DNA from 2 places in the Paucibacter soli genome. Region 1 is predicted to be linked to the other one. Evidence: riboswitches for the same ligand, from Rfam matches in the RefSeq annotation. Region 1 holds a riboswitch; the other holds the start of a gene.
What was found. Region 1 has a riboswitch for glycine ahead of WG898_RS09795 (D-amino acid dehydrogenase). Riboswitches for the same ligand answer to the same signal wherever they lie in the genome.

Region 1 (7,547 bases):
GATGCGCAGGCCCTGGTAGGGCATATGCACCAGCGAGGCATAGAGCGAATGCTGCATGCGCTTTTCAAGCGCATCGTGGTCGCTCACCGTGTTGCCCTTTTCCACCGAGCCCGGCGCCGTGATGACGCCGCAGTGATGCAAGAGCGCCTCGATCAGGCTGGTCTTGCCCGCGCCGGCGGGACCTACCAGGGCCAGGGTCCGGATCTTGGCGATCTCGGCCTGGGCCGGTGGCCCCCCGGCGCCCACTCGACTACCGTTGGGGCTGTCGGAGGCCAGCGCGCCTCCGTCCTTGTGCATGGCTGGGCTCGGGGACATGGCATCCTCCTTCTGGGATGGCCCCAGCGTAGAGGATGCGGTGCCCGGCGGCAAGAGGGCTGATCAAAGCCGCCACATTGTTGTCAGGCAGCCACCGCTTGCCGGCGCCGCGGCGTGATGGCGGTGGCGGCGGTGAAGGAAAAATCCAGCGCCGGCCGCCGGCCGCTGACGATGTCGGCAATGGCCGCGCCGGAGCCGCAGGCATGGGTCCAGCCCAGCGTGCCATGGCCCGTGTTGAGATAAAGGCCGGCCACCTTGCTCGCGCCGAGATAGGGCAGGTTGGAGGGCGTGGCCGGGCGCAGGCCGGTCCAGAACTGGGCACCCTGGCCATCGCTCATCTGCGGGAAGAGCTCGCGCGTGCGCCGCACGATGGCCTCGCAGCGCGCCAGATTGAGCTCGGTGCTGTAGCCGTTCAGCTCGGCCGTGCCGGCGATGCGCAGGCGATCGCCCAGGCGCGAGAACACCAGCTTGTACTCGTCGTCGGTGAGCGAGACCTGGTAGCTGTGTGCCGGCGCGATCACCGGCAGGGTGACCGAGTAGCCCTTGGCGGGATAGATGTTGAGCGAGACGCCCAGCTCGCGCGCCAGCTGGCGGCTGAAGGCGCCCATGCAGAGCACAAAGCGGTCGGCGCTGCGCCGGCTCACCACGCCCGCGGCATTGGCGACGATGACGCGCTCCACGCCTCCCATGCCCTTTGGGCCCTGTTCCATGCCAAGGATGCGGGTCTCGTATTCGAAGCGCACGCCGGCCGCGGCGCAGCGCGCCGCCAGCGCCTGGGTGAAGGCATGGGCATCGCCCGATTCGTCGCTGGGCGTCATGCTGCCGCCGACAAGCTTGCCGCGGCATTGCGCCAGCGCCGGCTCGATGGCCACGCATTCGTCGGGCGTCTTCATGTCGAGCTCACAACCCTGTTCGCGCATGATGCGCGCGGGCTCCTGTGCCGCCTCGAACTCGGCCTCGCTGGTGTAGAAGTGCAGGATGCCCTGGCTGCGCTGCTCGTATTGCAGGCCCAGTTCCTGGCGCAGGGCCTGCAGCTTGGCGCGGCTGTACAGGCCCAGGCTGACGATGTTGCGGATGTTGTGTGCCGTGCGGCCGGGCGTGCATTCGCGCAGGAACTGCAGGCCCCAGCGCCATTGGGCGGCGTCGGCGCGCAGGCGAAACAGCAGCGGCGCGTCCTCCTTCATCAGCCATTTCAGCACCTTCAGCGGCGCGCCCGGATTGGCCCAGGGCTCGGCATGCGAGACCGAGACCTGGCCGCCATTGGCATAACTGGTTTCCAGGCCGGCGGCGTGCTGGCGTTCGATAACGGTGACCTCATGGCCGGCCGCGCGCAGATACCAGGCGGTGGTGATCCCGGTGACGCCGGCGCCTAAAACGATGACATGCATGCTGCGAATACTCCGTTCGGGTTGACGAACGCGCAGGCGCTACGTTTCCTTGGCGGCGTGGTGGCCAAAAGGGATGCGTGCGCCTGGGCGCGCCGCTCCCGCTGTCCTTGGTGCCTGAGAGATTCAGCGCTGGGCTGTGGCGGCCCGCGCCTTGCTCCTTCGGCGGCCCCATGCATTGCACATGAGGCGCTCTCCAGCATTCGGCTTGATTGCAAAGATCCAGTACGGGGCCTGAGCGAGTATGGGAGCTTGCGCCTTCGGCGGCGGCTCGCAGGGCGGGCCGCACTCTCCTGAATCCGGGTCGCAGTGTAGACCATGGCTTGCATCCGGCGGCCCGCTGCCTGCGTAGACTGCCGGCAAGCGTGGAGGATCTGCTGCATGCGCAAGACCATTCTGGGGGCGGGCCTGATGCTGCTGGCCTATGGCGCCGTCCTGGCCTGGCTGTACTGGCGCCAGGAACAGTTGCTGTTCCAGCCCGTGCCGCTGGCCGCCGGTCATCGCTTCGAGCTCGGCGGGGACGTGCAGGACCTAAGGCTGAATGTGCCCGGCGCCACGCTATCGGCCCTGCATCTGCGCCTGCCCCGGCCCAAGGGCCTGGTGTTCTTTCTGCATGGCAACGCCGGCAATCTGCAGACCTGGTTCGTCAACGCCGACTTCTACCGTCGCGCCGGCTATGACCTCTTCATGCTGGACTACCGCGGTTTTGGCAAGAGCAGCGGCCGCATCGAAAGCGAGGCGCAGCTGCGCGCCGATGTGCGCGCCGCCTGGGACGCCGTGGCGCCGCATTACCGCGGGCTCAAGCATGTGATCTATGGGCGCTCGCTGGGCACGGGCCTGGCGGCGGGGCTGGCCGCCGAGGTCGGGCCGGAGCTGACCGTGTTGGTATCGCCCTATGCCAGCATGTCGGCGCTGATGCGCGAGCACTTCCCCTGGGTGCCACGGGGCCTGCTGCGCTACCCGCTGGACACCGGCGCCGACGTGGCCCGGCTGCGCACCCCGCTGCTGCTGGTGCATGGCGAGCAGGACAGCCTCATCGCACCCCAGCACAGCGAGGCCTTGTTGCGGCAGCAAGGGCAGGCCAGGCTTGTGCTGGTGCCCGGTGCGGCGCACAACGACATGCAGCGCTTCGAGCAATACCAGCAGACCCTGCGCGAGGCGCTCGCCGCGCTATGACGGGATCGGCAGCGCGCGCGCCAGCAGCGCATCGACGGCGATGCCGCGCGTATCCAGCGCACCGTATACGCGCCCGCTCTGCGCGTCCAGCAGGCGGCTGGCGATGAAGGCCTCGGCCACCTCGCTGGGCGCATGCTGGCTCATCAGGCAGGCCTGGGCCAGCAGCACCAGGCGCTGCGCGAACTGGCGCCCCAGGGCCTCGAAGTCGGCGGGCGGGGTGCGCGTGAGCAGGTCGCGCAGGGCGGCGAGTTCGCTGCGCAGCGGCGCGCTGTCGCCGGCGAGCTGCTGCAACTCGTCCAGCAGGGCATGGGTGGCCTGCGGCTCGCGTGCGATGCCGCGCAGCACGTCCAGGCACATCACATTGCCCGAGCCTTCCCAGATCGAATTCACCGGCGCCTCGCGGTACAGGCGCGCCAGCACGCCTTCCTCGACATAGCCGTTGCCGCCCAACACCTCCATGGCTTCGCCGCAGAGCTCGACGGCGCGCTTGCAGACCCAGAACTTGGCGGCCGGCGTCATGATGCGTTGCCAGGCGCGCTCGGCCACATCGTCCGCGCCGCGCTCGAAGGCCTGGGCCAGCCGCATCATCAAGAGCGCCGCGGCCTCGCTTTCCAGCGCCAGATCGGCCAGCACGCTGCGCATCAGCGGCTGCTCGGCCAGGCGCTTGCCGAAGGCCATGCGTTCGCGCGCATAGTGCAGGGCCTGCACCAGCGCCTGCCTTTGAATAGCAGCGCTGCCGATCACGCAGTTCAGCCGCGTGTAGCCGGCCATCTCGATGATGGTGGGAATGCCGCGCCCGTCCTCGCCCACCATCAGGCCCCAGGCATCGGCAAACTCGACCTCGCTGCTGCTGTTGCTGCGATTGCCCAGTTTGGACTTGAGGCGCTGGATGTGGATGGGGTTCTTCGTGCCATCGGGCCGCCAGCGCGGCAGCCAGAAGCAGCTCGGCCCGGCCTCGGTGCACGCCAGCACAAGGTGCGCGTCGCACATCGGTGCCGAGAAGAACCATTTGTGGCCGCGCAGCAGGTATTCGGCGCCGCGGCCGCCCGCGCCCAGGGCGGTGGCCTCGGTGCTGTTGCTGCGCAGGTCCGAGCCGCCCTGCTTCTCGGTCATGCCCATGCCCACCCAAAGGCTGGTCTTGCGCTCCAGCGGCAGGTCGCGCGGGTCGTAGTCGCGGCTGTAGAGCTGGCCGCGCAGGCGCTCGAACAGCGCCGCCTCCTTCTGCAGCACTGGGATGCAGGCCTGCGTCATGGTGGCGGGGCAGAGGCTGCCGGCCTCGATCTGGCCATGCAGATAGAAACCGGCGGCAAAGGCGCTCCAGCGCCCGGGCCGTTCGGTCTCGAAGGCCAGGCTCACCAGGCCCTGGCCGCGGTACAGCGCCAGGAACTCATGCCAGGCCGGGTGAAATTCCACCTGGTCAATGCGGCGGCCGCGTGCGTCGTGGCTCCTCAGCTCGGGGCCATGGCGGTTCGCCAGCTCGGCCTGGGCATAGCTCTCGCGCTGGCCCAGCTGCGCGCCGAAATCGAGCAGGGCCGGCTCGGCCCAGTCGGCGCCGGCACGCGCCAGCGCCTGTCGCAAGATGGGATCGGTGGCCAACAGGTTGTAGTCGGCGTAGTCATCGACCTGGTTGCTGATGCTGTGCGTTTGCCACATGCCCGGTCTCCTTCCTGCTGCGTGGATGCTGGAAGTAGAGCGCAGTCGCTCGTCCTGTGCCATCGGGGGCAGGCCGGGTGCGGAGGATTTCCTTTCCTGGAAGGCTGAATCCCTTTGGCGCTGTGGCGACTCTAGCGGCCCGACCCTAGCAACGAGGATGCCGAGCTGGCGGTCCGGCTTGGGCTCAGCCTGGAGGCAGTGAAGAGCCGCCTGCACAGGGCGCATGCCCAGGTGCGCAAGCAGTTGCTGGCCGGCGGCTACTGGCTCAAGAACTTTGTTCCCGAGCCCGACGCTTGCTGAGCCGCCGTGCATCGCTCGCCACGGCAGTTCATGCCGGCGCCTGGGCGCCGCGTCGCTCGGTCACAGCGCGGCTGCCTTTGCCTGGCGACACTGCGCGGCCTTCTTCACGAACCCAAAGAACTTCATTCACCATGTCGAACAGACCCTCCATCAAGACCCTGGCAGCCGCTGCCGCCCTCTGTAGCGCGATCCTCGCAGGCAGCCCGGCCATGGCTGGCGAGCCGGCCGCTGAAGCCACTCGGCCTGCCGCCCCTGCGCAGGCCATGGGCCTGGATGCCTTGCTGCAAGCCGCGCTGGCCGAATACAAGCTGCCGGCGATGGGCGCGCTGTTGATACGCAAGGGCCAGGTGACCGAGCAAGCGGTGCGCGGCCTGCGTGCCAGCGACGGTGCCGACCAAGTGCAGGCCGATGATGTCTGGCATCTCGGCTCGAATGGCAAGGCCATGACGGCCGTGCTGGTGGCCCGCCTGGTGGAACGCGGCCAGCTGGCCTGGGACGCGCCCTTGCATCAATTGCTGCCCGAACTGGCCGCCGAGATGCAGGCCGGCTACCGCGATGTCACGCTGCGCGATCTGCTGGCGCACCAGGCCGGCCTGCAGCCGGACATCGATGAGTCCTGGGCGCCCGTTTTTCAGCGGGACAAACGCGCGCTGCATGAGCAACGCCTGGCATTTGCCCGCCTGGCCCTGGCCCAGAGCCCTGCCTTTGCCGCGCGTAGCGCCGATGGCTATTCCAACAGCGGGGTGTTGGTTGCCGGCCTGGTGGCCGAGCGCGCCACCGGCCTGCCTTATGAAACCTTGATGCGGCGCGAGCTGTTCGAACCGCTGGGCCTGACCAGTGCGGGCTTTGGTGCCACGCACCGCGGCCAGCCGCTGGGGCACAAGGCCGGCGTCCCCGTGGACGGGCCGGAGGCCGACAACCCGGCCGTGCTGGCGCCGGCCGGTGGCATCCATATGTCCTTGGCGGATTGGGCCCGCTTTGCCATCGACCAGATGGCCGGGGAGCAGGGCCGCGGCAAGCTGCTGAAGCCCGAGAGCTATCGCTTCCTGCATCAGGCGGCGCGCGCAAGCGGCAAGTTCGCGCTGGGTTGGCGGCTGCAGGCCAGCATGGCGGGCGTGAGTGCGCGCCACCTGGCGCATACCGGCAGCAACGAGGCCTGGTTTGCGCTCATCGCCATGAAGCCCGACAGCGAAGATGCGGTGCTGGTGGTCAGCAATGCCGCCGAAGACGCGCGCGCCGACAAGGCGGTGCGCGAGGTGGCGCTGCGGGCACTCAAGGCGATGTTGCCCTGAGCTGCTTGAAATAGAGCGCCGTCGGGTGCAGCTTGCCCTCCGGGGTGGTGGCGTAGTCGGGGATGTTGCCGGCATGCTGCCAGCCCAGGTGGCGATAGACCTGCTCGGCCTTGGAGCCGCTCTCGGTGTCCAGCACCAGCAGGCTGCAGCCGGCGGCGCGCGCGATCTCGTCCACGCGCTGCAGCAGCAGCGTGGCCAGGCCGCGGCCGCGCGCGCGGCTGTGCACGAACAGTTTCTGCAGCTCGGCGCGATGCCGCCCATTGGGCTTCTGGCACAGCGCCAGCTGCACCGAACCCAGCAGTTGCTGGCCCTCATGCAACAGCAGCAGACGCTGGGCCGGGCCCAGGCTGCGCGCCACCCCCTGCCAATAGCCCGCGGCCTCGGCCATGCCCAGGGGCTTGAGAAAACCCACCGAGGCGTCGTGCTGCACGCTGTCGATCAGCAGCTCGCAGAGCTGGGCATGCAGCGCCTCGTCCGACCCGCTCACCTCGCTCAAGCGCAGGGGCTGCGCCAAGGTCTTGCCCAGGCAGATCGAGTCGGGCCGCAGCGCATAGTCGCCGTACTTGGCGATCTCCTGGTAGCCGTGGCGGCGGTAGAACGCCAACGCGCGGGCATTGGCCGGCCGCGTTTCCAGCCACAGCTCGCGGTAGCCCAGATCCACGGCTTGCAGCTCCAGATGGCGCAGCAGGGCGCTGCCCACGCCGCGCGTGCCGGCTTGTGCATACATGCGCTTGAGTTCGGCCACCCCGGCATGGCTCTCGCCCAGCGGGCGCAGCGCCGCGCAGCCCAGGCCCTCGCCCTGCGCGCCCAGGGCCACCATGAAGAGCGCGCGCTCCTGGCGCACCGACTCCGGATCGAAGCGGGCGGCCCCGCTGTCGCCGCTGATGGCGGCGAGCTCGGCGTTCAAGGCCCGCATCAATTCGAGTGCGATCGGCGCTGCGGGGTCGAGCGGCAGCAGGCGATGGGCGGTGGCTTCGGCGGCAATCTGTGGCATGGTAGAGCCTGCGGTAAAAATGTATCCAGTGACAAATTATTAACCAATGGTTAGCAAAAACGCAAATCCCACCGCCGGCCCCACCGGCGCCAAGGGCTTGCACCCCAGCACCGGGGTGGTGACGCCCGCATCTGCAGGGGACATAAAACCGGCTGCCAAGCCGGTGCCGCGCACACGCCAGAAATTGGTCAAACCGGAAGGGCCGCTGAAGCGACAGGAGGCGCGCAAGAGCGCCGCCGAGGATGCGGCGGCGCCCAGCGCGTCCAAGCTGCGCCGGGCGGCGCACAAGGAGGCCTTGGAGCAGGCCATCCTCGATGCGGCGCGCGCCCTGTTCGCCGAGCGTGGCCATGAGGCCGTCACGCTGCGCGAGGTGGCGGCCGCGGTGGGCTATTCACACGCCACCATCTACAGCTTTTTTGCCGACAAGCGCAG
Region 2 (7,547 bases), on a different contig from region 1:
AGATCTACGACGACGTGAAGCAGCTCTGGAGCCAGACCCAGGTGGGCTACACGCCGACGCTCAACGTCGGCTACGGCGGCCTGGACGGCGAGCATTACTGGTACGCCAGCACCGAGGTGTGGAAGCACCCGATTCTTTCGCAGTTCGTGCCGCGCTCGGTGCTGGAGCCGCGCAGCGTGCGCCGTCTCACCGCACCGCTGGAAGACTTCAACATCATCCAGGTGGCCAAGACCGCCACCGAGCTGGAGCGTGCCGGCGTGCGCAGCAATATCGGCGCCCATGGCCAGCGCGAGGGCCTGGGCGCGCACTGGGAGATGTGGATGTTCGGCCTGGGCGGCATGAGCTCGCTGGAAGCGATCCGCAGCGCCACCCTGAATCCGGCCCGCTACCTGGGGCTGGACAAGGACATCGGCTCGCTCGAGGCCGGCAAGCTGGCCGACCTGGTGATCATCGACGGCGATGTGCTGGGCGATATCCGCAACAGCGACAAGATCAGCCAGGTGATGCTGAACGGCCGCCTATACGCCCTGCCCTCGATGAACGAGGTGGGCCTGCGCCCCAAGGCGCGCAAGCCCTTCTTCTTCGAGGGGGCCGGCGTGCACACGCCCATCGACACAGAACAGGTGTCGCATGGGCACGCCGATTAGCCCAGCCGCACCGGCACGAAGATCTTCTCCTTGCCGCGCTGCACCAGCAGGGCCACCGACTTCTCGGCGCCGGCCACCACGGCGCGCACCTGTTCGATGCTGCTGACAGGCGTGCCGTTCACCGCCAGCAGCACATCGCCGGGGCGCACGCCGGCCTGTGCGGCGGGGCCGCCGGCGTCCTCCACCACCAGGCCCTCGCGCAGGCCGGACTCGCGCTTTTCCTCGGGCTGCAGCGGGCGCAGCGCCAGTCCCAGCTTGCCCTGGGCCGGTCCGGCCTCGTCGCTGCTCGCCACCTGCGCTGCCTTCTCGTTGGCATCACCCAGCTTGGCGCTGATTTCCTCGCGCTTGCCCTGGCGCCAGATCTCCAGCTTGGCGCTCTCGCCCGGCGTGGCCAGGCCCAGCATGGCGGGCAGGTCGGTGCTGGCCACAATCGGCTGGCCCTTGAACTTCAGGATCACATCGCCCGGGCGCAGGCCGGCCTTGGCGGCGGGCCCGCCCTCCTCCACGCTCGCCACCAGCGCGCCCTCGGGACGCTCCAGCTTGAAGGAGTCGGCAAAGCCCTGGTTGACGTCTTGGATGGTCACGCCCAGGCGCGCATGCTGGGCCTTGCCGCCGTTCTGGATCTGCTGGCGCACCCGGTTCGCGAGCTCGATCGGGATCGCGAAGGACAGGCCCTGGTAGCCGCCGCTCTGGCTGTAGATCTGCGAGTTGATGCCCACCACCTCGCCGCGCGCATTGAACAGCGGGCCGCCCGAATTGCCGGGGTTGATCGCCACATCGGTCTGCAGGAAGGGCACGAAGTTCTCCTGCGGCAGGGCGCGGCCCTTGGCGCTCACCACGCCGGCACTGACGCTGTTCTCGAAGCCAAAGGGCGAGCCGATCGCCAGCACCCATTCGCCCACGCGCAGGTCTTTGGTCGAACCCAGCTGGACCGTGGGCAGACCCTTGGCCTCGATCTTGATCACCGCCACATCGGTCTTGGGATCACTGCCCAGCACCTTGGCGCGGAACTCGCGGCGATCGGTGAGCTTGACACTGACCTCGCTGGCATCGCGCACCACATGGGCGTTGGTGAGGATAACGCCGTCGTCGCTGACGATGAAGCCCGAGCCCTGGCCGCGCGTGGGCATCTCCCTGCCCTCGCCCCCCCCAGGCATGCCGGGCACGCCGAAGCGACGGAAGAATTCGTAGAAGGGATCGTTCGGATCCAGCTGCTGCGGCGGCTGGCCGCGGCGCGCCGCGGTCTTCACCGTACCGGTGACGCTGATGTTCACCACCGCCGGGCCCTGCCGCGCCGCGATCTGCGCAAAGTCGGGCAGGCCGGCAGGCGTGGGCGTGGCCGCCGGGGCCGGCGTCGCGGCGCTGGGCGTCGCGCTGGCCAGCAGCTCGGCAGCCGGCGCTGCGGCTTCGGCAGTGGCCGAGGTCTTGATCGCCACCGCACCACGCATCGCAGCGGCTCCGCCGGCGGCGCCGAGCACCCCGGCCGTCACCAGCGCCCACACAAGGCGCTTGGCCGGAACCATGGTTTCGCTGACTTGCTTGGTGTTCATGAGTAAGCCTCCTGAGAGAGAGTTGACGCGATGGCCAAACTTTGCCAACGGAGACTTAGACCTCACTTAACCAACACGGGGCAGCCTGAGCTCCACACGCAAGCCACCCAATGTGGCAGCCTCGCCCAAGCCGAGCTTGGCGCCATGGCGCTCGGCAATCGCCTTCACGATGGCCAGGCCCAGGCCACTGCCGCTGGCCTGCTGCGCGTCGGCGCTGCGGTAGAAGCGGTCGAACACGCGCTCGCGCTCGGCCACCGCAATGCCGGGGCCGCTGTCCTCCACCACCAGCAGAGCCTCGTCGGGCGTGGCCAGCAGGCTCAGGTCCACGCGCCCGCCGGCGGGGCTGTACTTGACGGCGTTGTCCAACAGATTTCGCAGCAAGATGCGCAGGGCCTGGGGCTCGCCCCGCACCTGCGCAGCATCGCAGCGTGCCAGGCCCAGGTCGATCTGGCGCGCCGCGGCGGTATCGCTGATGTCCACCACCGCGTCCTTGCAGAGCTGGTCCAGCGCCAGCGCCTGCATGGTTTGCTGGGCCTCGCCCGGCGCCTGCTCGCGCGCCAGCGCCATCAGCTGTTCGATCAGATGGCTGGCGCGCTCGATGCCGCTGGCCAGGCGCCCGATCGCCTGCGCCTGACCAGGCGCATCGGGCGCGCGCTGCAGCGATTGCAGCTGCAGCTTGAGCGCCGCCAGCGGCGAGCGCAGCTCGTGCGCCGCATCGGCAATGAAGTGCTGCTGCGCCTCGAATGCCTGGCGCACCCGGCCCAGCAGCGAGTTAAGCTCGTCCACCAGGGGCTTCACCTCGGCGGGCAGCTCCTCGCTGGCCACCGGCGAGAGGTCGTCGACCGCGCGCGCGGCCAGCTGGTCGCGCACCTTGGCCACCGGCTCCAGCGATTGGCTCACCACCCACCACACCACCAGGGCCAAGAGCGGCAGCATCAGGGCGATGGGCGCGATGGTGCGAAAGGCCAGTTGGCCGGCCATGCGCTGGCGCACCGCCAGGTCCTGCGCCACCTGCACCACCTGGTAGCGCGTCTGCAGCGAGAACACGCGGAAATGCTTGCCATTGGCGTCCAGGTTCGAGAAGCCCAGCACCGCGCGCTGCGGCAACAAGGCCTCGCCCGGCGAGCGAAACATCGGCACGCCGTCCAGCCCCCAGACCTGCACCATGAAGTCGTAGCTCTTCTGGTCGCCCAGCGGCAGGCTCAACGTGCCGCTGCCGACGCTGCCCTGCAGCGAGAAGGCCATCTGCTGCATGTGGTAGTCGAAGATCTCGTCGGCCTCCTGCAGCGCGGTGCGGTAGGCGCTGCCGCCCTGCACCAGGGCCGAGAGCGAGAAGGCCAGCAGCAGGAAGGCGATCAGGCGATAGCGCAGCGAACGCGGCAGCAGCTTCATCACCATCGTCATTCCTTGGGTACCCGGTAGCCCACGCCGCGCACGTTCTGGATCAGCGCCGCGCCCAGCTTCTTGCGCAGGCCGTGGATGTAGACCTCCACCGCATTGCTGCTGATCTCGTCCTTCCAGCCATAGAGCTTTTCCTCCAGCTGCTGGCGCGACAGCACCATGCCCGGCCGCGCCAGCAGCGGCTCCAGCACCGCCCATTCGCGTGCCGACAGCGTGACCTGTTTACCCTCGGCCACCACCTCGCGGGTGGCGGGGTTGATGCTCACGCCGCGGTGCTCGTAGACCGGCTCGGCGCGGCCACTGGCGCGCCGCAGGAGCGCGCGGATGCGCGCCAGCAGCTCGTGCAGCTCGAAGGGCTTGAGCACATAGTCATCGGCGCCGGCGTCCAGCCCGGCGATGCGCTGCTCCAGCGCGTCGCGCGCGGTGGCGATCAGCACCGGCATGACCTGCTTGCGCGCTCGCAGCGCACGCAGCACGCTCATGCCGTCGCGCCTGGGCAGGCCCAGGTCCAGGAGCACCAGGTCGTAGTTCTGTGCCTGCAGGGCCGCGTCGGCCAGCTCGCCATCGCGCACCCAATCGACCGCATAGCCCTCGGCGCGCAGCAACTCGAGCAGCTGCTCGCCAATCATCGGGTCGTCTTCCACCAGCAGCAGTCGCATGCCTTGTCCTTTTACCGGGAAGTGAGATTCTCCATGGCGGCATGGCTCAGCAATTAGACGAGGCTTAATTTGCTCGCCCGCCCCCCAATCCATGGCTACAATCCGCGCCGTCAGGAGAGAGCTTTTCACGCGAAAGCCGCCGAAGGCGCAGAGGCACTGGTGATCCCACGCTTCGAACGCTCAGGCAAAAGGACTGACAAAACGCCTCGATGCAGGCGTTCCTCACTGGAGAGAGGCGGGTCTTTGTTCATTGAACCCGTCCACCGAAGGGGCAAGCTGTCGGCAATACGCCGGTGGTCAATCTCTCAGGTACCAAGGACAGCGAGGGCATACCCCCCACCACGGGTCTCAGGGCCGGGTGGGCTTTCGAAATGCCCTCGGAGAATGTCCCTTGTCCGCCGATCTCAAGACCACCCCCCTGCACGCTCTGCACATCGAACTTGGCGCCAAGATGGTGCCGTTTGGCGGCTACGACATGCCGGTGCAGTACAAGGAAGGCATCCTCGCCGAGCACAAGCACACGCGCACGGCGGCCGGCCTGTTCGACGTCTCGCACATGGGCCAGCTGCGCCTGGTCGGCGCCGATGCCGGTGCCGCGTTGGAAACCATCGTGCCCGTCGACGTGATCGATCTGCCGGTGTTCAAACAGCGCTATGCGCTCTTCACCAATGAGCAGGGCGGCATCCTCGACGACCTGATGCTGTGCCGCCGCCCCGACGACATCTTCGTGGTGGTGAACGCCGCCTGCAAGGAGCAGGACACCGCGCATCTGCAGGCCAAGATCGGCGGCCGCTGCGAGGTCATCAGCCTGCCCGAGCGCGCCCTGCTGGCGCTGCAGGGCCCGCAGGCCGTGACCGCGCTGGCCCGCCTGAACCCCGAGGTGGCCAAGCTCACCTTCATGACCGGGGGCTTCTTCAGTCTGGACGGCATCGAGACCTTCCTGACCCGCTCGGGCTATACCGGCGAAGACGGCTTCGAGATCTCGGTGCACAACGACCAGGCGGTGGCGCTGGCGCGCAAGCTGCTGGCCCAACCCGAGGTCAAGCCCATCGGCCTGGGCGCGCGCGACACCCTGCGCCTGGAAGCCGGCCTGTGCCTCTACGGCCACGACATCAATACCGAAACCACGCCGGTGGAAGGCGCGCTGACCTGGGCGATCCAGAAGGTGCGCCGCGCCGGTGGCGCGCGTGCCGGTGGCTACCCCGGCGCCGCGGTGATCGACGGCCAGCTCGCTGCCGGCGCCAGCCGCAAGCGCGTGGGCCTGATCAGCGCCGAGCGCATGCCGGTGCGCGAAGGCGCCAAGGTGGTGGACGCCGAGGGCCGGGAGCTGGGCGTCGTCACCAGCGGCTCGCTGGGCCCCACGGTGGGCAGCCCGGTGGCCCTGGCCTATCTGCCCAGCAGCCACCAGGCGGTGGGCACCCAGGTGTTCGCCATCGTGCGCGACAAGCGCGTGGCCATGAGCGTGGCACCGACACCCTTTGCACCGCATCGCTATTTCCGCGGCTGAACCGGCCAATCTTCTTTTGACCCCCTGGTCTTTTCTCCCAACATTCGGAGCACACCATGAGCAACATCAAGTACACGCCTGACCACGAGTGGGTCCAGATCGAAGCCGATGGCACCGCCACCGTGGGCATCACCGTTCATGCGCAAGACGCGCTGGGCGATGTGGTGTTTGTGGACCTGCCCAATGTGGGCCAGAGCTATGCCGAGAAGGAAGTGGCCGGCGTGGTGGAGTCGGTGAAGGCCGCGGCCGACGTCTACATGCCCGTCGATGGCGAGATCACCGAAGTCAACGAAGAGCTGCGCAACGATCCCTCGCTGGCCAACACCGACCCGCTCAAGAGCGGCTGGTTCTTCAAGGTCAAGTTGAGCAACCCCGCCCAGCTGGACGCGCTGATGGACAGCACCGCCTACGACGAGCTGGTCAAGAACAGCTGATTACCAGCTCTTCCGGTAAGAAAGCGGGCACGTGGTGCCCGTTGTTGTATTGAATACCGATGCCCGGGCCACGAACTCTGGCATCCAAGGATTGCGCCATGTTGATGTCTGCCCTGAAGCCGCTCGGTGAGCTCGAGAACGCCGCCGAATTCCAAGCCCGTCATATCGGTCCCGATGCGGCCGATGAGGCGGCGATGCTGTCCGTGATTGGCGCGGCCTCGCGCCGCGCGCTGATCGAGGCCATCGTGCCAGCCAGCATCAAGCGCAGCCAGGGCATGCAGCTGCCGGGCGTCGCCACCGAAGCCCAGGCGCTGGCCGAATTGAAGGCTGTGGCGGCCAAGAACAAGGTGCTGAAGAGCTATATCGGCCAGGGCTATTACGACACCCTGACCCCCGGCGTGATCCTGCGCAACATCCTCGAAAACCCCGCCTGGTACACCGCCTACACGCCCTACCAGGCCGAGATCTCGCAAGGCCGCATGGAAGCGCTGGTGAACTTCCAGACCATGGTCACCGACCTGACCGGCATGGCGATTGCCAACTCCTCGATGCTGGACGAGGCCACCGCCGCCGCCGAGGCCATGACCCTGGCCGCGCGCGTGGGCAAGAGCAAGTCCACCACCCTGTTCGTGGCCGACGATGTGCTGCCGCAGACCCTGGAAGTGGTGCGCACGCGCGCCCTGCCCCTGGGCTACCAGGTGCAGGTGGGCCCGGCCGCCGAGGCCGGCCAGAGCGCATGCTTTGCAGCGCTGGTGCAATACCCCGGCGTGGGCGGCGAAGTGCGCGGCCTGCAAGCCATTGCCGATGCGGTGCACGCCCAGGGCGGCCTGCTGATCGTCGCGGCCGACCTGCTGGCGCTGACGCTCCTGAAGGCACCCGGCGAGCAAGGCGCCGACATCGCCGTGGGCACCACCCAGCGCTTTGGCATGCCGATGTGCAATGGCGGCCCGCACGCCGCCTATATGGCCTGCAAGGACGAGTACAAGCGCAATCTGCCCGGCCGCTTGGTGGGCGTGAGCGTGGACGTGCACGGCAACCCGGCCTACCGCCTGGCGCTGCAGACGCGCGAGCAGCATATCCGCCGCGAGAAGGCCACCTCCAATATCTGTACCGCCCAGGTGCTGCCGGCCGTGGTGGCCAGCATGTACGCGGTCTACCATGGCCCGCAAGGCCTCAAGCGCATCGCGCAGCGCGTGGCCAGCTACACCGCCATCCTGGCCCAGGCGCTGGGCGAGCGCGTGGCCAACGGCAGCGCCTTCGACACGCTGGTAATCAAGACCGGAGCCGCCACCGAGGCCACCCTGGCCAAGGCCGTGGCCGCCGGCATGAACCTGCGCCGCGCCTCGGCT

Region 2: it holds a riboswitch for glycine, as region 1 does, so the genes downstream of both, gcvT (glycine cleavage system aminomethyltransferase GcvT) here and WG898_RS09795 (D-amino acid dehydrogenase) in region 1, are expected to answer to the same signal.

Annotation. Positions count from the first base shown of each region.
Region 1 covers NZ_JBBHJW010000003.1:380,838-388,384, reverse strand. The annotation lists gene fusA (elongation factor G) at 1-315, opposite strand, end outside; gene WG898_RS09795 (D-amino acid dehydrogenase) at 399-1,703, opposite strand; glycine riboswitch at 1,795-1,910, opposite strand; glycine riboswitch at 1,914-2,006, opposite strand; gene WG898_RS09790 (alpha/beta hydrolase) at 2,082-2,876, shown strand; gene WG898_RS09785 (acyl-CoA dehydrogenase family protein) at 2,871-4,529, opposite strand; gene WG898_RS09780 (serine hydrolase domain-containing protein) at 4,961-6,121, shown strand; gene WG898_RS09775 (GNAT family N-acetyltransferase) at 6,102-7,115, opposite strand; gene WG898_RS09770 (TetR/AcrR family transcriptional regulator) at 7,162-7,547, shown strand, end outside.
Region 2 covers NZ_JBBHJW010000008.1:94,990-102,536, forward strand. The annotation lists gene WG898_RS16855 (amidohydrolase family protein) at 1-647, shown strand, start outside; gene WG898_RS16860 (DegQ family serine endoprotease) at 644-2,197, opposite strand; gene WG898_RS16865 (ATP-binding protein) at 2,264-3,595, opposite strand; gene WG898_RS16870 (response regulator) at 3,598-4,257, opposite strand; glycine riboswitch at 4,359-4,463, shown strand; glycine riboswitch at 4,473-4,589, shown strand; gene gcvT (glycine cleavage system aminomethyltransferase GcvT) at 4,649-5,764, shown strand; gene gcvH (glycine cleavage system protein GcvH) at 5,821-6,198, shown strand; gene gcvP (aminomethyl-transferring glycine dehydrogenase) at 6,297-7,547, shown strand, end outside.